DNA from 3 places in the Halomonas sp. IOP_6 genome. Region 2 is predicted to be linked to each of the others. Evidence: predicted binding sites of a transcription regulator. Region 2 holds the regulator's gene; each other region holds the start of a gene.

Region 1 (7,913 bases), on a different contig from region 2:
GACATAGCGTTTCCAATGACACATCAAAAGCCGCATTCACGTCACAATAGGCAGCCGCAGCCTGCAAGCCTTCCGGCGGCTGCGGCCTAGAGACGGTTGTCTCGTGCGCTAATGCCAGCATCAATGCGGTAAGAAACCCGGTAACCGACGCGTGCTTCATAGAGAGAGTGCATTGCTTATCTAATAAACAAGCCGCCATTTCACAATAGTGGGCATAAAGCGCTGGCTGTGAGACCACCGCCGTATCGATATCACTCCAGGTTGGGGAACCAAGCGTGCCTATTTGATAGCGTAAATCCGCTAGCCATTGCGCATCCACATAGAGCATCAAATATGCCCAAGGTTCGTTCTCGATGGGGTTACAGGCATGCACCCAGTCGGGGTTCATCATAACCAAGTCACCGGCGCTAATCGGGTAAGTCGATTCCCGATAGAAAAACGTACTGCTGCCTGAGGTAATAGCCCCTACCGACCAGTGAACATGGCTATGAGGGGCGTAGCACACTTGCCTCGCATCACTGATTTTACGCAGTTCGACATAAGGCAGACGTGAGTCGCGCCAAAAAACAGGCGGCGACCCAACACGTGGAGACCCAGCCTGTAGAGACCCAGCCTGTAGAGACTTAGCATGTAAAGACTTAGCACTTGGAGACTTATGGCTCATCTTCTGCTCGCATCATCAAAAAATAGCGAATAGCCTGATGGCTTGGCCTACGCTAGACAATAGCACAACGCACGCACAGTATGGGCCGCCAGACAAGCTCTATATAAGCCAGATTGCGTAGGAATTCGCAATGCCATAAACGTCAGGAGGACACCATGGCCAATCGAATGAATAACCCAGATCATCGTGATGTGATTACCCTTTTCGCCCGAATGGGCTACGCTTCTCGCGGCATCGTTTATGTATTAGTGGGAGGCCTAGCCACCCTGGCAGCCTTTGAACAAGGCGGCCAAACGGAAGGCAGCCGCGGTGCTCTAGAAAGAGTGTTAACTGCTCCCTTTGGTAAAATCATGCTAGGTCTTATTGCTGTCGGTTTGGTCGGCTACGCTATGTGGCGCACAATCCAAGCTGTCAAAGACACCGACCATCATGGTAATGGTGCTAAAAGCTTAACTATTCGCGCAGGTTTATTAGCGAGTGCCATTACGCATATTCTTCTGGCATTTTTTGCCGCAACGCTCATCTTCCAATTTGCAGGCTCTTCTGGGGATTCCAGCGGCGGCTCGCAAGGCGTAGCAGGTTGGCTGATGCAGCAGCCTTTCGGGCGATGGTTAGTTGGCGGGGTTGGTTTAATTTTGATAGGTGTTGGTATTGCCCATGCAATCAAAGGCTACAAAGCAAAATTCGATAAACACTTTGCGATGCCACCACAAACTCAACAATGGGCCTACCCCATCTGTCGATTCGGCTTAGTGATTCGCGGTCTCGTCTTCGTGATCGTGGGCAGCTTTTTTATCATCGCAGCCTACCAAATTAACCCTAATCAAGCAGGTGGTATGGGAGAAGTGTTCAGCACGCTGCGAAGCCAACCTTTCGGTCAGTGGTTGCTTGCCTTTGTCGCACTTGGACTCTTTGCGTTTGGTCTCTACAGCCTTTTAGCGGCCGTCTATCGTCGCATTAATACTGAAATGTAGAGACATAAGATGCTTTCAACAACACGGACTAAACAGTGGTTTGAGCGTATTAATGGCTCGAAAAACATGCTGTGGTTACTCGGCACCCTGTCTTTTTTAGAAACCATTATTTTGCCAATTCCCATTGAACTGGTCTTGATCCCGCTCATGGCGATTAACCAGCAGCGCATTTGGGCAATGGCCACCGCGACGACCCTTGGCTGCCTGATAGCTTCCATTGTGGGCTATGCCGTCGGCATGGTGCTGTACCAATCCATAGGCACATGGTTTATCGAATTTATGGGTATGGAGCAGAGTTATCAGTCGTTCCAAACATTCTTCGAGCAGTACGGTTTTGCAGCGATTTTGGCTATTGGCATACTGCCGATCCCGTTTCAGGTGGCAATGATTACCGCCGGGCTTTCCGGCTATCCGATTATGTTATTTGTGCTGGCTGCCCTACTAGCCCGTGGGCTTCGCTATTTCGGCCTTGCTTGGCTGGTACACCGCTTTGGCAACCGCGTAGAACTTATGTGGAAGCGTCACGCGCTTAAAACCAGCCTAGCGCTAGGCATGGTGGTTCTGGTGGTAGTCGTCGGATTACAGTCGCTGGCTGGGTTAGTAATATCGCATTAATCGCTAAACCGTAGGCCTTCTTCATTCCTCAACTGCCAGACTAGGCCTTATCGCTATTATCCAGCGGTAATGTGCCGTACTCTTTCACCGGCTGAATAGCAAAGTTGCTGCGAATATCGCTCACTCCAGGTAAGCGCAGCAACGTCCCCGTTAAAAACGCCTCGTACGCAGCCAAGCTAGGCACTACCACCTGTAGCAGAAAATCCGATTCACCAGACACCAAATGCGCAGTGACCACTTCCGGCAGTTTAACCACGGCTTCTCGAAAGGCATTAGCTTGCTCTTCATGGTGGCGTTCTACCTTAATGCCCACAAACACCGTTAACTCCAGCCCGACGCTTCGACGATCAAGCTCCGCGTGGTAGCCACGAATAATGCCGCTTGCTTCCAAGCGTCGCACTCGGCGTAAACAGGGAGACGGCGACAAATTTACTTTCTCTGCGAGCTCCACATTGGTTAAGCGAGCATCCCCCTGTAGCAACGCAAGAATGCGTCGGTCGGTAGCATCTAACTGACCACTTGGCATAAGTAAGCATTTCTCCACTCTTAGTTGGCACAAAATACCAATAACTGATGTTCCATGAGCGCAAATGGCAAGAAATCACTCATCAGTTTAACGGTACCATGCCCTTTATGAAGTCACTACGTGCAATCTTGAGGGAGCGGCCATGGAAATCGGTCTTTTTATTAGTGCATTAGCCATTGTTTACCTGATTCCAGGCCCAGATATGCTGTTGGTGCTACATACCAGCAGTACGCTGGGCCGTGGGCATGGATTAGCCACAGCGCTAGGGCTAGCCATCGCCCGAGGGCTGCATGTGGCGTTAGCCGGTTTGGGCCTGGCCGCCCTATTTGTCGCCGCTCCGTGGCTTTTTGATGCTGTTCGTTATCTCGGTGCTACCTACTTGATTTGGGTGGGCGTACAGCTGATTCGTACTAAACGGAGCACCGATACTAACCACCCGCAAGCATCGCTCACCGGTAGCTATTACCTAGCCTGGAGACGGGGTCTTTTAACGAACCTGCTGAACCCGAAATCGCTGCTGTTTTGTTCGGTGTTATTACCCCAGTTCGTTCACACCCAACAGGGTGACGTTGCGCTCCAATTTACTCTATTGGGGGCTGTGCTAGTGGGCGTGGGGCTTGTGTACGATGCGCTATATGCCTGCTTGGGAGCGCGGATGCAACGCTGGTTTGCCAGCCATCAAAAAAGGCAAACCCTGCAACGCTGGGTATTTGGAACACTCATTATTGGCTTTGCCCTAAGGTTAGCCTCTTAAACTTAATCAGCAAAAAGCCTGCCTAGGCTGCGTTGATAGTTTAAATACCATAATCTCGTTCGACTTTGGCAATGCGCGCCTTAAAATGCTGGTACCACTGCTGATGGCCTAGTCGCTGAGCTTCCTGATGCTCAGCGTGGGCTTTCCACGCTTTTATTGAGGCCAAATCAGCCCAGTATGACACCGTCACTCCCACTTCATTTCGGGCAGACTCTACACCCAAGAATCCCGGCTGCTGTGCTGCAAGTTCAACCATTCTTGTCGCCATTGCGTCATAGCCATTATCGATCTCGGTGCGTTGTGAGGTAAAAATAACCGCGTAGTAAGGCGGCTCGGGCGTATTAGCAATACTAGGCATAGCAGCACCACCTTGATTCGTATTGGTTACGGCATCAGTCATTTACAAAAACCTATTACAAAGAAGCACTACACAGAGCTATTACACAGGGCTATTGCACATAATAACCACTGACTCGCCACTCACCATCTTCAAGATGAGGTGTTACGGTTTCTATTCCTCTCGCTTTATTTTCAAACCGAGTATGGAAGATAAAAACCATGTAGTCGCCATCTGGCGCACCCGGCATAGATTGGTAGTGAGAGACTTGCACTTTCCGACGTGATTCAACCGCGCCAAACTCATTGCGTGCTAACTCAATGATACGTCTAAGCATGCTAGGCGATAGCGGCGTTTTTAGTAGCGGCGATGAACTCTCCCAAGCTTGTTCAACCTCACCATTATCAATTGATTCTAACCACGCTAGCGCCGCAGCTTCTGCCGTATTAGCAGACGCCTGAGCATAGGTGACTAGGCTAAGCAGTATCGCAGCGAGAAGGTAAGCAGGTGATTTGGGCATGGCTGACTCTTGTGGCGGCTTATTGGCTTTTAAATCTTAAGTGATTATCGGACAATGACCGAATTTCTTTAACAACAATATTCCCCTCGCTTCTAAAACCTTGCCCGCTCGTTTACTATGCGCCACCCCAATATTTTAGCGCCCACCATTAGGCTACTATGTCCGCCAATCTGTCCGCCAACGCACTCTATACCGATCTATCTGGCTACTACGATTTGATGTGCGTCGATATCGACTATCAAGCGCAAAGCAACGCCATTCGTCGACTCCATCAGATTTTCGGCAACGGCGGGCATGCGCACCTTGATTTAGCCTGTGGCACGGGCCCTCATGTCCGCCATTTTATTGATTTTGGTTATCTCAGCAGTGGTCTTGATATTAACCAACCCATGCTGGATATCGCCGCCAAGCGTTGCCCAGAAGCGCTTTTTTCACGGCAAGATATGAGTGCGTTCGAAGCCAGCGCCCCCCTCGATTTGATCACCTGCTTTTTGTACTCGATCCACTACAACGATGGGATTGAAAAGCTAAAAGGGTGTATTTCCAGCGCCTATCGCGCACTAACACAGGGCGGCGTTTTCTATTTTAACGTGGTCGATAAAAACAAAATCAATAACGATTTATGCGTTAAACACAGCGCCAGACAAGATGACAATATCTTCACGTTCCGCTCGGGTTGGCACTACGGCGGGCACGGCGAAAAGCAATCGCTTAGGCTGAGTATTGAAAAAACCAACGCAGGCGCCACGCAAGTCTGGAACGACGAGCATCCGATGGTAGCGGTCAGCTTTACGGAATTAACCGCCCTACTGGCGCCTTATTTTGAGGTGCATGTATTTGAGCACAACTATCAGACCATTACCCCTTGGGATAACCTTTCAGGCAATGCGATTTTCGTCTGCGTGAAGCGTTAGCGTCGATAAGGCAGGGAGGCCTTGTACTACCTCTCCTACCGTTACCGTGTGACATAAAGCGTGGTGTAAAGCGCTGAACTTAAGACTCAGAACCTGTGTCGTTCGAGCCAGGCCGTAGCTGGCGTTGAATACCGAGTAAGAAATTACGCAGCATTTGATCTTTACACTCACGGTAATTTTTATGGCTTGGCTTACGGAAAAAGGCGCTGAGTTCATGGTGGCTCAGCGGTAAGCCCACCAGTTCAAACACTGCCAAGATATCGTCTGCTTTTAAATTCAGTGCAATGCGCAGCTTCTGGAACACCATATTATTGTTTAGTTGTGCTTCAGGCGCAGGCTGCGGGCCTTCACGCTTGCCACGTTTAAAGCTGATAAACCCATTCAGAAACGCCGCCAACTCTCTATTTTTCATCGTGACAAAAGCGTCATCTTCGTCTTTTTTCAGCCAAGCAGTGACCTGCGCTTGACTCACACTGACGTCAGCCAGTGAGAAGATATCCACGATGGTGCTGTCTTTTAAATCAAAGGTGTAGCGGATGCGGCGAAAAATATCATTATTCGTCAAAATAGGCTTCCTAGTTGGTCGTTAGCGTTTCAAGCAGCTGATCGATTTCTGCTTTCAGCTCATCATCTTCAATGCCATCGGCGCTGGCTTTCGCATGTTGCAATCTTTCGATGGCGTCATCCGTTTGACCTAACTGTACTTGCAACGTTGCCATGGAAAAACCGATAGAGGCCATATGGTCTTTCGAGTTCTTAGCAATGGCTTTCTCAAGCGCCTTTTGGTAAATCGGCAGCGCATCCTCTAACTCTTCGGTAAAGTCAGCCAAGGTTTCCCACTGCTCTGGGTGGTCTTTATCGGTGTTTTCGTTATCGGTGCAAATCACCTGCAACTCGGCATAGAGCGGATCAAACGCCTCTCTGTCATCTTTAGCCGCGGCTTTCATTAGCCGTTCGGCTAGTTCATAAACCGCTTTATATATTTTGGTGTTAATCATTACCAGCCACCTTCCTTTCATTAAAACAAACATCAAAATCAACCAACAAGCCGACTTATCTAGGTATCTTCGATAAAAACCATGGAAGCCAGCTTGATAGCTAAAAGTCACGGTAGCGGTATTCCACCATAATCACGCTATTATAGCCTTTGATAGCGTACCACTGGGTGATCATTTTACAGCTTTCGATATCGGCAAGGTGGCTTTTCACTTCTTGCCGACACTTCCCGCCACCAGCCAATACTTGGCCGAAATTGACCGCTTTTAGACCGCGCAAGGTATCGTTGGCTGAAATGGGAATAGCTAATCTGTAGCCTCACTTCAACACGATGAGATTAGCCATGACCCAGTCTAAAACCGCTCTGCTATTAATTGACATTCAAGCCTCCTTCCCCGCCCGCGATTATTGGGTAGAATCTCTGGCGCAAGCATGGCGCCCCAAGCAACGAGCAGTGTTAGACGCGGCGCAGGCAAATAACATACCTGTTGTGCGCATTTTTCATGAAGCACCCGGTAGCCAAGGCGCTTTTGACCCCGCTAATGGCTTAATTCGCCCGCTTGATGGTTTTGACGATGAAGCGGCGGTGACCTTCCATAAGCGTGTTCATAATGCATTCAGCGATACTGAGCTTGAAAATTGGTTACGCGAACGCGACATTACGCAACTTGCGATTAGCGGTATTCGCACAGAACAATGCTGCGAGACAACCACCCGGGTAGCGTCAGATTTAGGCTTTAGCGTTGATTTTGTCAGCGATGCAACGCTAACGTTCCCTATGACGCGTAACGGCATTACATGGTCAGCCAATGATATTAAGGCACGTACCGAACTGGTACTTGAAGACCGTTTTGCGCGTATTATCAGCACACAAGACTTAATCAATGAGTGGCAAAACACGCGTGAGTGAAGAGCAACAAAACAGTCAACTGCTCTCCAAAAGAGCCAGCACCTTGCGGATTGCGGTATTGATGATGCCTGGCCAAGTGCCGCTTGACTTGGTCGGGCCTCTTCAGGTCTTGCAGTGTGCCGACCGACTGTCAATAGATGTTGAGGTTTGCTATGTCGGCCCAAAGACCGCTATGCCGTGGTTAGGACCGCTGACGCTTAGTGGCATTGACCCGTTACCCGAACAGCTGCCGCCTCAACACCTACTGCTAATTCCAGGACAGTATCGCAATAGCGTTGAGCCATTGGCGCAGCAAGAGTGTGTTAGTTGGCTTAAGGCAAACGCATGCTATGCGGACACACTGATGACAGTTTGCTCTGGAACGCTGTTACTAGCTGACGCAGGCTTGCTGGAGGGGCGACGCTGCACCACGCATCACACATTAATCGAGCAGTTACAGACCAAAGCGCCAAAGGCCAAGGTGCAAAGCGATTGTATTTTTATTGAAGATGGCCGCTATTTAACCAGCGCTGGGATTTCAACCGGTATAGATACCATGCTCTACTGGCTTACCCGCGCTTGCGGTCATTCATTAGCGCTAGCGGTGGCGCGAGAGATGGTGCTATATCTGCGCCGCAGTGGACAGGAGCCCCAGTTGGGAGCCTGGCTTGAGGGCCGCAATCATGTGGATGAACGGCTGCATCGCGTTCAAGATGCAATATGT
Region 2 (7,913 bases):
AACGCTGGAGAGCGTTGGGAGACACCCCTCACGAAGGCTTATTCTCAGCAATTCAACAAAGTTGCTACTAAACGCCTGTATGCGCCGGCAGTCAGCATCGAGCACCAGTAATGCACCGAACGACTGTAGTAGCGAGTGATGCTTCAACACAGAGATGGCCTCAAGAAATCTCTTTACCCCTCAGTCTGCTGCCTTAGCAACAGTTCAACGCGCCGGTTGGCAGATCTACCTTCCGGTGTTGCGTTACTTTCCATGGGTTGGGTATCGGCGTAACCGACTGCCCGCATACGTGAAATAGCAACTCCCTGACGCTCAAGATGCCTGACCACCGCAATGGCGCGCCCTACCGAGAGATCCCAATTTGAGGGGAAGCGAGAGGTAGCAATGGGAACATTATCCGTATGCCCTTCTACTGAAATTTGACCCTCAAAGGATGCTAACACTGCCAGAAGGCTTTCTAACACATCTTGCCCCTGGGGCGTTAGTACGGCGTCACCGCTAGGGAAAAGCAAGCTGTCGTCGATACGCAGCGTAACACCTTCTTCACCTTGAGAGACACTAACCCCTGGGATATTAAGCTCCGTCATTCGCGGCTTTAGCCCGCTGTGACGTGGGTGAATACCGGTTGCTAAGCTGGCCAACGGAAGCGAAGTGATAGCACTTGTAGAACGCATTCTATCGCGATCAAAGGCTTCCCCTCCCCCCGGCGGGGTCAATGCAAGCAGTAAGACAAACAGCGTGATTAACAGCGTTAATACGTCTAAATAGCTCGTTAGCCAACCTTCATCGCCCTCCCCTGACACAGTGGGCAATTCCAGTGCGTGCCGTGAATCACGATCTAGCATAGCGCTATCCTTTTGCCGCAGAACTAACTGTTGGCCGCGGTTTTACAGAGGCATCACGGATCTCGTCATGATAATTAGCCACAAAGGAGTTGAGCGTTTCTTCAATAAAAGAAGGCAGCCGCCGTTTAGTAATTAGCGAAATGCCCTCCAGCACCATGTTCATGGTGATAAGTCGCTCTTCCGTGCGCCGCTCTAGCTTGACGGCAATCGGTTTGAACACCAGGTTGGCGAGCAGAATACCGTAGAACGTTGTCAGCAGAGCCACCGCCATGCGCGGGCCAATAACGTCAAGGTCACCTGCATCCATCACTTCCAGCATATTGACCAGCCCCACCAAGGTGCCAATCATGCCAAACGCGGGTGCATAGGTGGCCATGGTACGAAATATCTGCGCCTCAGCATGCTCCCGCGCCTTTAATCGTGCGATTCGCCAGCGCAGCATATCGAAAATTTCGTCCTCTTTCGTGTTAGCAATCACCAGTTGAATCCCGGTGCGCAAAAAGGGGTTACGGGTATGCTCTAGCTCCTTCTCAACCGCCCTGACATCGCCTTTGAACCACAGCCGTGCCATGGAAACCAGTTCGTTGATATCATCTCGCACATAGGTGTTTTCACGCCGAAACACCAACCCCACCAGGCGCACCACGCGTAGCACTTCTTTCAGCGGATAACTAATAAAGGTAGCCGCCAAGGTGCCCGTCACCACAATGGCTAGCCCCGGCAAGTTGATAAAGCTTTCTGGCGACTCTGCAGTAAAAAACAGCACGCTTACCAGCAAAAGCATGCTGGCAAAAATACCGATCAGCGTAGATGGGTTCATCAACGGCTCCTCGCCGGTTATTCGTGATTGATAGTAGCGTTAGGTGGTGTCATATAAGCGAGCGCGAAGCCTGCTAATCGCTTGGCTGTGAAGCTGGGAGACACGGGATTCAGTCACACCCAGCACCGCCCCGACTTCTTTAAGGTTCAGCTCTTCTTGGTAATACAACGCCATCAGTAGTTTTTCACGTTCAGGTAAGGCATCGATCGCATCAATTAACGACTGACGCTGCTGTTTATCTAACAACTGTTCGAAGGGCAGGTTAGTGGCTTCCTCTTTCGCAGACTCGGCCCCTTCGGCCACCAGCTCTTCAAAGGGCAACAACTGGCCACTGTTCGTATCGTTGAGCAATTGCTGATACTCACTAAGCGGCATATCCAGGTCACGCGCGATTTCACCCTCTTCCGGCGGGCGCCCTAACTGCTGCTCAAGACGACGCACCGCATCATCCACAGCTCTGGCAGAGCGGCGTACACTACGCGGCAACCAGTCACGTGTTCGCAGCTCATCCATCATGGCACCGCGAATACGCTGACTTGCAAACGTGGCGAACGTTGCCCCCTGGGTCGCATCAAAACGCCCTAGTGCCTCTAATAAGCCCACCATGCCGGCTTGAATAAGATCATCCAACTCAATACTTGCGGGTAGTCTTACCTGCAGCGTTAAGGCCTGACGTCTTACCAGTGGCATGTACTGGGTTAACAGCTCGCTCTGTTTAATCCTGCCTTGTGCTGTATACATCCTCGTGCCTCACGGCTGAACTCTGTTCACTGGTAATTCACAATCACTTGCAGTTCCTGCACCCGTACCGGGCGCTGGCCCGGCGTCAACGCAAAACGAAAGTACAGCGGCCCACTGACCTGTTTACCGGCTAACGCAGTGGTTGAACCTCGCATAGCAGTCAAAGGAACACACTGCTCAGGGTGGCATAGCCACGCATTAATCGGCGCATTAACCGGCATTTGAAAACGCCAGTGAATACGCTCTATCGCAGCATGCTCTACCTGCGCCCCTGCCGGTGGTTGAATGGGCTGGCTGCTGACAGCTCGGTCACTCATCGCTACCAGTACGCTGGGCACCTCACTACTCCAACTGCCCGTAGCGGCATAAACACTCATGGTGATGGCGCTTAGCGCCATCACCAACACCAAAACCAACACGGTTTTGAAGTTATCAACCTTGAAGCTAGCGATCTCAAAATAGCCCATTATGTTAAAACTATGTGCGTAACTATCGTGTTGTAATAACGCTTCTTGAAACCAGCGAGCATAGACATTGTTATTCCTTATAGAGCCGCTTGATAGCCACTGTTAAAGCACGGCCACATGGCGTCAGGCTAGCGTCATCGCGCCAGCAGTAAAAGCTCTATATCCAAGTAATAGCTGGCTGCTTCGCGCAGGTTATCGAGCAGACCTCTGCGCGGCAAGTTTGGCTCGTGCAGTGCTAACAGCTGCCTAGGGCCACCGTTCTCCTGCACTTGCCGAAGCGAGCGATACATCTGTGCGAAAGCATCGGCATCGCTATTAATCCATAGCGCCCAACGCGGAAAGCGCTCTTTCAGTTGGCCAAGATTAGCGGCATCCGCATTGACGATGTGAATATCCCAATCATCCGGGTCGCCAGCCCAACGTCGCCCCAGCACAGACCATTGGGCTAGGCGCCCTTTTACTCTTGCCACCTGCTGATCGCCACCGTTAGGCATACCGATCACGATAAGCGGCTTTTGCGGCACCGAGGGCGGTGCAGTGGTTTGCGTTTGGGCAGCAGTTGGCGGCACCGTCAAAGAGTCGGTCATAGCGGTCAGTGACTCAGCCGCAGGTTCGTCTCCCGTGGGGTCACTCTCAACTGACTCTGCTTGGCGCTGCTGGCGCTGTAAATCTGCCCACTTGCGCAGGCCCGCTGCCTGATCCTGGGCACTCATACCAGCCCCTCACGGCTAACGCTGCTGAGTTGACGAATGGCGTCACGGGCCATAAACACGTGAACAAGCGCATCTAGCATCGCCGTGTCGCGCCGCTTACGCGTGGTGCCCAATAACCTTAACAAATCGGAACGCAGTGCTATCGCAGCGTCATCATTGGCGATATCTAAGTGTCCCGCTGCTGCGGCGATACCGCTGGCCATCAATAAGCGAACCTCCGTGCTTACTTCGCCATCATCCGCATCTTTCAACTGCTGCCAAGCGCGTTTGGTTAGGCTAGACACCCCTTCGCTTTGCAGCTGGATAACCAGAAGCGAACGCACATCTGCACCTAATCGGGCAGGCGTTAACCAGTAGCGGCGCGCGATGCGTTTGCCATTTTCTGGATCGCGAACTTCACCAACCCATGCCAACAGCGGTGTACCAGCGGCGTCCTCTACAGCGATATGGGTATGCCACAGCTGCACTGTTTGCCCACGAAAACGCAGATCAGTGTGATGTGTGAGCGGGCTATCTGTGAACAGCTGGCGCAGGACATAACGCTCGCCCTGACAGCATACCCGCTGAGTGGCAGCTACTAGCGTGATCCAGGTCAAGTGTTGGGCTTCTAGCCACGCTAACGTGGCGGGGTCGGGAAATACGGGGAGCAGATGTACGGCGGCCCCCAGCGTTTCGCCCTGGCGCAGCAGCCGTGATTGCCAGCCTGCGGGCTGACGGTGCTGTAGGCTGGTTAGCGCTAGCCAACCGCCATCGGCGTCTAGCCCAAGATCGGGCATCGACCAGTCACAGCCTCGCTCATTACGGCGGGGAGACCATGCCATGCCCAGCCCCTTATCCGCGCAGGGCTCGCTAGCCAGTAGTGCATCCAAGCGTTTGTCTTGCACCACGCCCGGTAAGGAGGCGATATCCCATACCGACTCTAACGCTGAAAACCCAATAATCCTTTCACGCAGCCGCGTCAGCACAGAGCTGAGGCGGCGCCCTTGCCCCAGCACGTCTCGCGACCAGCGCGGCAGACTCACCGAGTGAGGCTGCGAAGCGGAGATCGAAGATCGCCCTTCACGCACTCTTCCCAATGGGGTATTAAGCGCTTGATCGATCAGCGCAGCAGGGTCCGCAACCGCCATATCTTCTGGAACACGTTGCCCGTACGAACCAAATAACACCCGCAAGCCATGGCGTATGACAATATCTAGCACGGGGGCTAACCGGCCAGCTTCGTCCTGCTTGGTAATAATGCAATCATCTAACTCAGCGCCAGCCGCCCGTGCGGCTTGGCGATAGCGCAACACGACCTCTTCCAATGTTTCAGGCTGGCTAGCTGCATTCAACAGCAGCACTAAGCGGACGGACGCTTGCCCACCCTGCAAATGGGCAATTTGCTCAATCACACGCTGGTCACGCTGACTCATACCGACGGTGTCGATAATCACCCACTGTTTACCCTGCAATCGTCCGACCAGCTCATCAATCGGTTGCTCGGCGTCTAGGGCATACATGGGGGTATCAAGCAGGCGGGCATAAATTCGTAGCTGTTCGTGGGCACCAATACGAAAGCTATCAGTGGTGACAAGGGCCACAGGGCGCGTACCGTGGCGCATCACGAAACGTGCTGCTAGTTTCGCAGTGGTGGTGGTTTTCCCCACCCCTGTTGGCCCCACCAGCGCGACAATTCCTGCTTGATCGAAAAAGCCGGTTTCTTCTTTCAGTACGGGTAACCGCGCCATTAGCTGCCCACGAAGCCACTCCATCGCAAGCGCGCTATCGGCATCCGGCTGAGCCAATGACGTCGGCAGCGCCGCCAGCACCTCGTTGCTTAGCTCCTCGCTGAAACCAACGCTAAGCAGGTGCTGGCGCAAACGGGAGAGAGGGTCGTCAGTGGTGGCAGAGACGGGCGCATCGGCAGTTGGCTGCCGCTGGGAAAGCAGTTCCCGCATCTCTTGCATCTCGCGCAGCAAGCGTTCACTCATTGCCTGCAGCGGATCTGAATCTTGCGCTGAAAAGGCGACTTGGGGAGCTGGAGTAGGTGGAGGTGGCGACGTAGAGGAAGGTTCAAAATGATCGACCGCTTCATCCGCCATCGCCAATATTTCAACCCCACCCTCGGTACGGCGATTGGCGACAATTAAAGCGTCATCACCTAATGTTTCGCGCACTTGGCGCATCACATCGCGGCTGTTTGCTCCAACAAATCGTCTCACGCTCATGCTTTACCTGCGCCTCTTCTTGATCGCTTGGAACGGATGTCCTGCGTCAGTCTCATCCTCGCCCTCCGACTACCGTAGTGACTCGTAACGTACGGTCATCCGGTATTTCTGCTTGAGACATCACCACCAAATGACGCACGCGCCGACGTAAGAAACGTGATAGAACAGCACGCAGCGAATGTTGTACGACCAGCACCGGTGCTTCACCGCTACCTTCATGACGCTCCAGGGCCTCTTGTGCCTGTGTCATTAGCGTATCAGCAAGCCCCGGCTCCATCGCACCGTTACCATTCATGGCCTGCATAAGCACTTGCTCTAACTGGGCATCGAGTCCCATCACGTTGAGCGTTTCCTGGCCGGCAAACCACTGCTGGGTAATCGCTCGACCCAAGGCAATGCGCACCAGTGCGGTCAGTTCATTAGCATCTTTTTGCTGCCCAGCATGTTCTGCCAGAGTATCCAGCACCGTGCGCATATCGCGTATCGAGACATCTTCATCGAGCAGATTCTGCAAAATACGCTGCAGTACGGTGAGTGAAATGGCTTTCGGCACCACCTCTTCGACTAGCGACTTTTGATCCTCGCCCAGCTTATCGAGCAGCTTTTGCACTTCTTGCCGCCCCAGCATTTCTGGCGAGTGGCGATGCAGCAGGTGGTTTAAGTGAGTAGCAATGACCGTACTGGCATCCACCACGGTATAGCCGTACACCTGGGCATGTTCACGCTGATTGGCATCGATCCAGATGGCGGGCAAACCAAAGGCAGGGTCTTGGGTGGGCGTTCCCTGCAATTCGCCTGATACCTGACCTGGGTCGATTGCCAGCCATTTGCCCGGCTGTGCATCCGCACGGCCAATTTCAGCCCCCTTCATAGAGAGTACGTAGGTATTCGGCGGCAGTTCCAGGTTATCGCGTATATGCACCACGGGCGGTAAGAACCCCACCTCTTGGGCAAACTTCTTGCGCACACTTTTGATCCTAGCCAGCAGCTCCCCTTTCTGTCGGGAGTCCACTAGGGGAATAAGCCGATGCCCCACCTCAAGCCCCAGCGTATCAACCAGTTGCACATCTTCCCAACTGGCTTCCGGTGACTCTTGCTGGGGCAGTGGCGCTGCTGAGATTTCCTCTTTTACCAACGCCTGCTCTTTTTGGCGAATCAAATACCACGCCAAGCCCGCCAGTAGTGCTGTAAAAATCAGAAATACCAGGTTTGGCATCCCAGGCACCATGCCCAGCAGCCCCATCACCATCGCAGAGAGGATCATGACCTGAGGGTTAATAAATAGCTGGCTGATCATTTGCTGACCAACATCCTGGTCAGTGTTGACGCGCGATACAGTGACACCGGCGGCGGTTGAAATCACCAGCGCAGGGATCTGGGCCACCAGACCATCGCCAATAGTTAGCAAGGTATACGTACGGGCGGCATCAGCAAAACCCATATCGTGCTGCATCATACCGATCAATAACCCACCGATGATATTGACCACCATGATGACCAAGCCAGCCATGGCATCACCACGCACAAACTTGCTCGCACCATCCATAGAGCCATAAAAATCTGCTTCCTGGGCAACTTCAGCACGCCGCTTTTTAGCGTCCTCTTCACCAATCAGGCCTGCGTTCAGGTCCGCATCAATCGCCATCTGTTTGCCAGGCATGGCATCTAGCATAAAGCGAGCGCCCACTTCGGCAATACGCCCAGCCCCCTTGGTAATAACCATGAAGTTGATGATCACCAGGATCAAAAAGACCACCAGACCAACGGCAAAATTACCGCCGACCAGGAAGGTACCAAACGCTTCGATGACTTTACCGGCCGCATCCCCGCCTTGGTGGCCTTCCATCAGTACAACACGGGTCGAGGCCACATTAAGCGATAGCCGTAATAGCGTGGTAAACAACAGCACCGCGGGGAAAGCGGCAAAATCGAGTGGCTTTTCTGCAAACATGCTGACCAGCAGCACCATGATGGCCAGTGCGATATTGAACGTGAACAGCAAATCGAGCGCGAAGGGCGGCAAGGGCAGAATCATCATGCCCAAGATCATCAAAATCAGCAGCGGCCCTGCGAGCAGCTTCATGCGCACATCGCCCATCCAATCGCGCTGATTGATCAAT
Region 3 (7,913 bases), on a different contig from region 2:
TTAATACACTGCGCAGCCGAGATTCGATGGTGCGCACGGTATTGTCTCCCACTAGCTCTCCAGCGGTTTCGCTATCACCGGTAAAGCTAGTGAGTTTGCCAATGGTGCCTTTTAAGTCGTTAAACGCTTTTACAAAGCCATTAATCGCTTCGCGTTGCTTTAGTGTATCGCGCTCAATATTAATGGTGCTGGAAGCCGTTTCGCCGTCCACGATATCGAGTTCAGCAAGATTTAGCGTTACGCCTTGAATAGCACCTTCAATACTATTTTCCGCACTACTAATCGCAATGCCATTAACCGTAAGCGCGGCATTCTCCCCTGGGCGCTTTGTTGTCGCATCTTCAGCAAAGGGGCCTGGCACCTCGGCGCCACCGGCATCAACAAAACTAAAGCTTTCAATAGAAGCGTCTGCGCCAGTGGTTTTAGAGCTAAGTGCCAGCCGGTAGCCCGTGCCATCGTTGATAATCGTGGCGTTCACACCGGCTTCTTTATCAGCGTTAATGGCATCACGCATATCAGCAAGGCTACTGCCTTCTACGATGTTGATATCGACGCTCTCCCCATCGCCAAAGGTCAGCTGCAGCGCGGTCGCCCCTTGTAGGTCGAGCGCTTGGTCTTTGGTATCTACCCGGCTTGAAGCCAGCGTGCCAGAGGTGGCCAGTTGGCTGACCTCTACCCGATAGCTGCCCGGCAGCGCATCAGCGGCAGCAGTCGCTTTAATAGCTTCTCCACCACCAGTGCCACGCACATTGGCGGAAAGGCTTTGGTAGAGCTTGGGGGTCATTGATTTTGGCGACCGCATCTTGAAACGCGTTCAGCGAGGTTTGAAGTTGACCGAAAGCAGAAATTTTTGCCTGCTGCTGTTTCTTTTGAAGCGTAATTGGCGCGAGTTTGCCCCGCTCAGCCGCTTGAAGCTGATCAAGCAAACCAGTGAGATCAAGGCCGGAACCAACGCCAAGAGAGGTTATCGTCGCCATGCGGGGGTATTCCTCAGTGCAAAAGGCTAAACCACAAGACCCAGGCGCGCATGCGCACGCCCGTTTATTTAATAGCACTGCTATCGGCAGAAAAGCGCACAACTTTAGCGCCTTTTCGCGCTTTCGCCGCTTTTCATACTTTTTTACTAGAAATGAGAATTTTCTAATGAAAACGCCTGCAGGAAGCAGGCGTTAGCGTAGGCGTTCAGCAACCACCAAATTACTTTAGCGGCTATTTACGCCCAAGTTGAGCGTCAAGGGCATCAAACTGCTGGGTTAGATAGCTGCTGGTTTGGTTCATCTGGGCAATCATGCTATCTAACTGGCCGAACTGGGTACGGTATCGGGAAATGGTCTTCTCAATGGTTTGTTCTGTACGAGTGTAGCGCTCTACAAGGGACTCCACACGATTTTCCGCTCCGGTAATGGCCCCTTTCACAGCCCCGTTCGTACCTAATAACTGATCTAGGCCTTGGTTTAACTGGCCTGCCATACCTGAATCGTCGGCGTCACCGGCGAAGAACGCCGACAGCGCATCCTGGTTATTGACAATGGCGTTATCCAACTCGCTTTCATCAATAGAAAGCGTGCCGTCCCGCTGTAGTGAAATACCAATATCACTAAGCATCGAGAACTCACCTTCGATACCGCCACTTAATATGCTGCGCATGCGAGATTCCACCGTGCGCACCGTATTATCGCCGTTAAGCTCGCCTGCCACGCCGGTTTCCGCATTGAAACTGGTCAGCTCGCCGATGGTGCCCTTGAGGTCGTTATAGGCATCGACAAAACCGGTAATCGCTTCACGAACAGCGCGTGTATTCTGCTCGACTGCCACGGTGCTATCGCCCTCTTCTTGAAGATTAAGCGTCACGCCTTGAATCGCCCCTTCAACCTGATTGGTAGAGCTGGTAATAGCAATGCCATTCACCGTCAACGCGGCATCGGTGCCTGCTTGTAGGGTGTTATCGGTGTCGGCGGCGAAAGGCGCTGTGCCTGCATCAGAAAAGCTAAAGCCGGTAATAGAGGCATCCGCACCGGTTTCGCTGGAACTAAGCGCCAGCCGATAGTTGGTGCCGTCGTTCACAATAGTGACGTTAACGCCTGAATCCTCACTGGCATTAATCGCATCGCGAATATCTTCCAGGCTGCTATTCGCACCGATGGTGACGTCTTTACTGGCCCCATCACCGAATGTGAAGGTTAACGTTTGCTCAGTGGTCGTTAGCGGCGCGTCCAGTTCGGCAACGCCTTCAGAGGCCAGCGTGCCACGGGTAGCGAGTGTATCAACGGTGACGTTATAACTACCGGGCTGCGCTTCGCCGTCTGCCGTGGCAGTAATGGCATCGCCTCCCACATTCGTGGAAAGGCTTTCGTAAAGCGCACTGTCGTTTAACTCAGCTGATGCAGTTTGAAATTTGGAAAGCGCACTTTGCAGCTGACCATAAGCAGAAATCTTGGTCTGCTGGGTTTCCAGTTGACGCTCTATAGGCTTCAGCTTCCCTCGCTCAGCATCTTGCAGTTGATCCAGCAAGCCGTTGAGGTCGAGTCCTGAGCCAATTCCGAGTGATGAAATGGAAGCCATAAGTTACTGCCCTTTTTTTAAAAAACGCCCAACACGCTGGCGCTGCTCATACGTAAGAATGTGATTTATTATTGAATACTATCGACCATTAAAGCCCAGACTTGAGCCTATTTGGCTTTTTTTACGTACGAAAAGGTAATGAATTGTAAAAGATGGCGCCTGTAAAAAGCTCAAAAAGGCATAATGCCATCCATCGGGATTAACACTTTTCTGTGTATTCTCTAGTGACTTACATGGTGAATTATCTAGATGACAGGAATATGTCAGGAAAAGGTCGGCGGTTGCTTTGACACTAACGAACTATAGACCTTGGTCTAACACTTACATTGCTTTATAATGCACTGCAACAAGCCCATTTTGGGGCTGTTTGCAGGAGAACGACTTATGCCTTCCGAGGTGTCACAACCCGCATCCACCGTAGCGTCTGCCGCTTATCATGTGCAGCGCAGCCTACGCCACTGCCTTTCTACCGTTGCCGAGCTGCTTTACGATAACGGCCATGTGCTCGAAACCATTACCTTGCCGCAACGTGGCCTTGCCCGACGCGAGCTGGCTCATTTGAAGGGGCATTGCCCTAGTTGGAAAACATGCCAACGGGTGCTTGAAGAGAGCGGTGCCGCTGAATTTAATGATTACGACCGCTTCGTACTGACGTCTATGGGACGGGAGCTAATGTTTGATATGTTTGGTCAGGGTGCTGCCGACTGCGCGTAATCGCGTTTGCTTTGCTCTGCACGTTCTAAATACGACGTTCTAAATACGACGTTTTAAATACAAAGCGCCCGCAGCCCCTTGAAAAAAGAGCTGCGGGCGCTTTTCTATTGGCGTGATGTGCTTAGCGCAGTCCAAGCAGCGATAGAATAAACAGCACAACAACGATTAGACCAATAATATAGATAATGTTACGCATAACGGCACTCCTTGCTTTTGCGTTTAAAGGCTTGCTCCAAAGAAAGCAACACCTTGAAATAACACCTCTAGACTAGCAGTGATTGGTTATGTTTGCGTAATTTACCCTTGGTGGGCATTAAATCGCTCTCTTAAACCGTGCCAGCAGCTACTACTAGTGTGGCCATTGAGAATATGAACAGTGAAACGACGCTTCTCTACTCATCCTTATGCCCTAGACTCATAAAATAAAGCGCTGCGGCCAGCGCCAGCACCGAAAGCGCGAGATAGATGGCTTCCAGTGGCGTTGTGAAACGGATATCCACCACGGCGCGGAAAAACTCAATAATCACCGCCAGAATCACCACGCGGGCAATTTTGTCCTTGAGTTGATCCAGTGAGCCTACGTTAAACGGGTGCTTGGGATAACGCACTTCCGCCTGATCGATACGGGAAACAAACAGCCGATAGATACCTAGCCCGAAGATCAGCAGCACAATCGCTATTAAATACACATCAACGGCGATGATGATGTCTGGCACCAGGGTGTCGTGGATATCTTGAGAGCTATCAATCAGGTAGTAGCGCAGTACGTCACCCACCACGGTTAAAATATCCAGCGTGCCGACAATAAACAGCATTAGTGAGCCCAACAGGCTTGGCACTACCGCCAGCATTACCAGAAAGCGCGAATTCCAAAGCGCCGTTTCAATCCGCCGCTCCCAGGGGGATTGTTCACGGGGCGTTTTGGGCGCAGGCGGCAGTGCTGAATGCGGCGATGGTGATTTCAATGATGACTCAGACGGTGCTGGATCAGACATGGTGAGTGCTTGCTCCTTTTAAAAAGCCGCCAGCTTAGGCGGCGCTAGGATGATCGTACGCGAACTTATAGCACGTTGATCAGCACAACCGTAAACGTAACTCCGGTGAGTAGAAAACCCAGCGAGAGCATAATGCCGTCTCTGGCGACTAAACCTAAACCGAACAGTGTCAGCGCTAGGCCCGCACCGTTGGCGCTAAACGGAATAAACTCCATCGGCGGCATGGCTAGCGCGATAAGCAGGCACATCACGGCGGTGACGCGTATCCCGATATAGCCAGTCATCCACGCTAGGCGCACACCTAGTAAGCTATCAATCCACGTGGCGGGCTTTTTCATGTAGTGAATAGCTTTATCGAATTTAGTTCGGGAAATCGAGCGTTTTACCAGCCATTTAGGTAACCAGAAAGTTTCCCTGCCGATTAATAACTGAACGGACGTGAGCAACACCAACGCCGCCATAAGCGTTGGCATACCGGGAATATCACCGATGATGGGCGCAAGTGTGATTAGCCCAGCAAGCAACAATAGTGGCCCAAATGAACGCCTGCCCACCGCGTGAACCACGTCGTCTACGCTTACCTTGGCTTTTTCACGCTCCATTCGCTCCATGGTGTTAATCAGTTCGGTTAAGTTCGATGCATCCTGCCTATCATTCATTGACGTGTCAGCGCTCCCTTCCTATGGTTTAGCGTCTATCCTGGGGGCATTATTCAGCGTGGGGCGTACTTTCTAGCTTGCTGCGAATAAAGTCGCTATGGCTGACGTGCAGGAGATCTGCCAGCCGCCGGATACGGTGCTCTTCGAGTGGGTCGATACTGCCGTCTGCCCAAGCAAGCTGCCACATTAACGCTACCAACTCGCAGCGCTGCTCATAACCGTAGTGCTCTTTTATCAGGCTAACAAACTGGTAATGATCGACGGCGTCATCCACTTCTGCTTCCGCCAACGTCATTAACTCGTTAACGTCGCTATCACTTAAGTGGTAGCGGCTGATTAACATCTGCTTCAGTGCGGCACGTTCAGCATCGCTTTTATCGTAGTCGGCACGCATGACTTCACAGAGCAGCGCCGCCGTTGCGAGTTCTAGCGTCAGGGTTTGATTATCACGCTGCTCAGGTTCTGCCAGCGCGCGTTGGAAGAAATTGCTAATGGCATCCAGCACGGTTTCTCTCCTGTTAATAAACCTGCCACTTCGACTGGCGATATGGCACTTAGTGCCCTTTACGCCTAAGCGCCCACCCTCACCTCACTATTCACCAATCACGATTCACGATTTACCAATCACTCCTTACGCTTCGCCAACTGCTCTTTTAGCTGCTTGGGCACTTGCTTGATAATCAGGCGATCCTGGTTTTCATCGTACTCAATGCTGGACCCGAGCAGGTGGGAGTCAAAACTGATCGATACGCCCCCGGCGCGCCCGGTAAAACGGCGAAATTGACTGATGGTGCGCTTGTCGGGCGGAATCTCTGGAGAAAGGCCGTAGTCAGCATTACGGATATGGTCGTAAAACGCTTTGGGCTGCTTTTCGTCCACCAGCCCCGAAAGCTCTTCTAACGTCATTGGCTCGCCACGGCGCAGCTGTTCGTTGGCGTAGTCGACCAGGGTGTCGGTTTTTTCTCGGCTGGCTTCGTCGTCGTAGTCCTCTTTTTCGACGTAATCACTGAAAGCTTTCAGCAGCGTGCGGGTTTCAGCGGGAGCATCAATGCCCTCTTCCATTCCCAACAGCGCTATCAAACCATCGGCTAGCTTTTTGCCGCCGCGGTCTTTTAAAAACGACACATATTGTGCGCTTTCAGAATCGCTCTGCCACTGGGTAAGGTTTACCCGTGCTGCCAAGGTGAGCTGGCTGGTATTAAGCTGCGCGGCAGGCACTGCTTGGTGCTCTGCGTTAATGCCAATACCTTCCCGCTGATGAACTAAGCCTAAAAACAGTGTCTCGGTATCGCCCTGGCGTAGATGTGCGAACACTAAGTAGCCGCTAACGGAGAGCTGCTCTTGCAGGGTTTGCGCCAAGCGTTCGGCAATCGCAATAGAAAGCTGGGTGAAATCCTGCTCTTCTGCCATATATGCCCGCAGCCAGGCTACCAACGGACCAGCCTGCTCGCCCTGCTCAGCAAATCGCCCCCACCCTTTGGCTTTGGTGTTGTAGGTATCATTTAGCGAATTCACCAAGCTTGTCATCACAGGGTCGTCGTGAGCCGCGGGTGTTGACGCAGGTGCCGCCGTGACGGTCAAACGTTCACCATCTAATGATGGATCAAGGCGGTGCACAATACTTTGCAGTAGCGGCATAAGCGGGAGTTACCTTTTATTTAAGAGCGGTTTAGCTAAGAACGATGTATCTAAGAACGATTGATTAAAAAAACAAGTTATCAAAACAGCGGTGTTGGCAAAGAACCGCTCAACAGGCAATCAGCGCGTTTAGGGCTTTAAGCGATAACCGGTGCGGAAAATCCAGGCAATGGTGGCAAGGCTAGCGGCCAGGAAGAGCAGGATCATCGCCACGCTGGCCGCTAAACTGACATCGCTAATGCCGTAGAAGCTCCAACGGAACCCACTGACCAAGTAGACTACAGGATTGGCCAACGTAACGGTTTGCCAAAACGGCGGCAACATATCAATAGAATAGAAGCTGCCGCCCAAAAACGTCAGCGGGGTAATCACCAGCAAAGGCACCAACTGCAGCTTGTCGAAACCATCTGCCCAAATGCCGATAATAAAGCCCAGCAGGCTGAAGGTGACGGCGGTCAGCACTAGGAAGGTGAGCATCCAAATCGGATGAGCAATTTCCAGTGGCACAAATAAGCTGGACGTTGCCAGGATAATCAGCCCCAGAATGATCGATTTCGAGGCAGCAGCGCCCACATAGCCCACCACCACTTCTAAATAAGAGATGGGCGCTGAGAGAATTTCATAAATGCTGCCAGAGAACTTCGGGAAGAAAATTCCAAACGAGGCATTAGAGACACTCTGGGTAAGTAGCATCAGCATAATCAGCCCAGGCACAATAAAGGCACCGTAGCTGACCCCGTTAATCTCGCTGATGCGTGAACCAATCGCCGCGCCAAACACCACAAAGTAAAGCGAGGTTGAAATCACTGGCGACACAATGCTTTGCAGCAACGTGCGGCGGGTGCGCGCCATTTCCGCCATATAAATGGCACGAACGGGGTAGAGATTCATGGGCGCTCCTTTACCAAATCGACGAAAATATCTTCCAACGAGCTTTGCCGGGTGTGCAGGTCTTTAAAGCCAATGCCCGCCTTTTCCAACTGGGTGAGCAGCGCAGAAATACCGCGTCCGTCCTCTTCCTGACGGCCATCGTAGGTGTACACCAATTCATAGCCATCTGCAGCCAGGCTCAGCTCGTCTTGATCAAGGGACGCAGGCAGAGCAAAGAGCGGCGTGTGCAGCTGCAGCGTTAGCTGCTTGCTGCCAAGCTTTTTCATCAGCGCTGCTTTCTCTTCCACCAACACAATCTCACCGCGATTAATAACGCCAATGCGGTCGGCCATTTCTTCGGCTTCTTCAATGTAATGGGTGGTGAGAATGATCGTGACACCATTATCCCGCAGCCCGCGCACCACTTCCCACATATCACGGCGTAGCTCGACGTCTACCCCAGCGGTGGGTTCAT

Evidence for each region. Region 2 encodes FliA, which starts transcription of late flagellar genes. Its sites were predicted from a motif close to CTAAAGTTNNNNNNNNNNCNGCCGATA; they were not measured.
Region 1: the regulator FliA is predicted to act here: its motif matches at 4,436-4,462, upstream of K7H08_RS15020 (DUF4019 domain-containing protein).
Region 3: the regulator FliA is predicted to act here: its motif matches at 2,642-2,668, upstream of fliD (flagellar filament capping protein FliD).

The regions. Positions count from the first base shown of each region.
Region 1 is NZ_JAIRBO010000008.1:111,596-119,508, reverse strand. Features, by position in the region: gene K7H08_RS15050 (helix-turn-helix domain-containing protein) at 1-664, opposite strand, end outside; gene K7H08_RS15045 (DUF1206 domain-containing protein) at 820-1,638, shown strand; gene K7H08_RS15040 (YqaA family protein) at 1,648-2,253, shown strand; gene K7H08_RS15035 (Lrp/AsnC family transcriptional regulator) at 2,294-2,779, opposite strand; gene K7H08_RS15030 (LysE family translocator) at 2,922-3,533, shown strand; gene K7H08_RS15025 (antibiotic biosynthesis monooxygenase family protein) at 3,574-3,891, opposite strand; gene K7H08_RS15020 (DUF4019 domain-containing protein) at 3,983-4,390, opposite strand; gene K7H08_RS15015 (class I SAM-dependent DNA methyltransferase) at 4,561-5,304, shown strand; gene K7H08_RS15010 (DUF1456 family protein) at 5,384-5,869, opposite strand; gene K7H08_RS15005 (tetratricopeptide repeat protein) at 5,880-6,302, opposite strand; gene K7H08_RS15000 (hypothetical protein) at 6,403-6,579, opposite strand; gene K7H08_RS14995 (isochorismatase family protein) at 6,644-7,210, shown strand; gene K7H08_RS14990 (GlxA family transcriptional regulator) at 7,185-7,913, shown strand, end outside.
Region 2 is NZ_JAIRBO010000006.1:47,101-55,013, reverse strand. Features, by position in the region: gene K7H08_RS12270 (sensor domain-containing diguanylate cyclase) at 1-150, opposite strand, end outside; gene K7H08_RS12265 (OmpA/MotB family protein) at 174-845, opposite strand; gene K7H08_RS12260 (motility protein A) at 850-1,665, opposite strand; gene K7H08_RS12255 (RNA polymerase sigma factor FliA) at 1,705-2,406, opposite strand; gene K7H08_RS12250 (flagellar protein FlhE) at 2,433-2,873, opposite strand; gene K7H08_RS12245 (hypothetical protein) at 3,008-3,586, opposite strand; gene flhF (flagellar biosynthesis protein FlhF) at 3,583-5,793, opposite strand; gene flhA (flagellar biosynthesis protein FlhA) at 5,846-7,913, opposite strand, start outside.
Region 3 is NZ_JAIRBO010000005.1:270,639-278,551, reverse strand. Features, by position in the region: gene fliD (flagellar filament capping protein FliD) at 1-802, opposite strand, end outside; gene K7H08_RS18475 (flagellar cap protein FliD N-terminal domain-containing protein) at 717-977, opposite strand; gene fliD (flagellar filament capping protein FliD) at 1,210-2,562, opposite strand; gene K7H08_RS11780 (hypothetical protein) at 2,947-3,276, shown strand; gene K7H08_RS11775 (YqhA family protein) at 3,669-4,271, opposite strand; gene K7H08_RS11770 (exopolysaccharide biosynthesis protein) at 4,337-4,930, opposite strand; gene K7H08_RS11765 (tellurite resistance TerB family protein) at 4,980-5,435, opposite strand; gene yejK (nucleoid-associated protein YejK) at 5,555-6,568, opposite strand; gene K7H08_RS11755 (ABC transporter permease) at 6,698-7,459, opposite strand; gene K7H08_RS11750 (ABC transporter ATP-binding protein) at 7,456-7,913, opposite strand, start outside.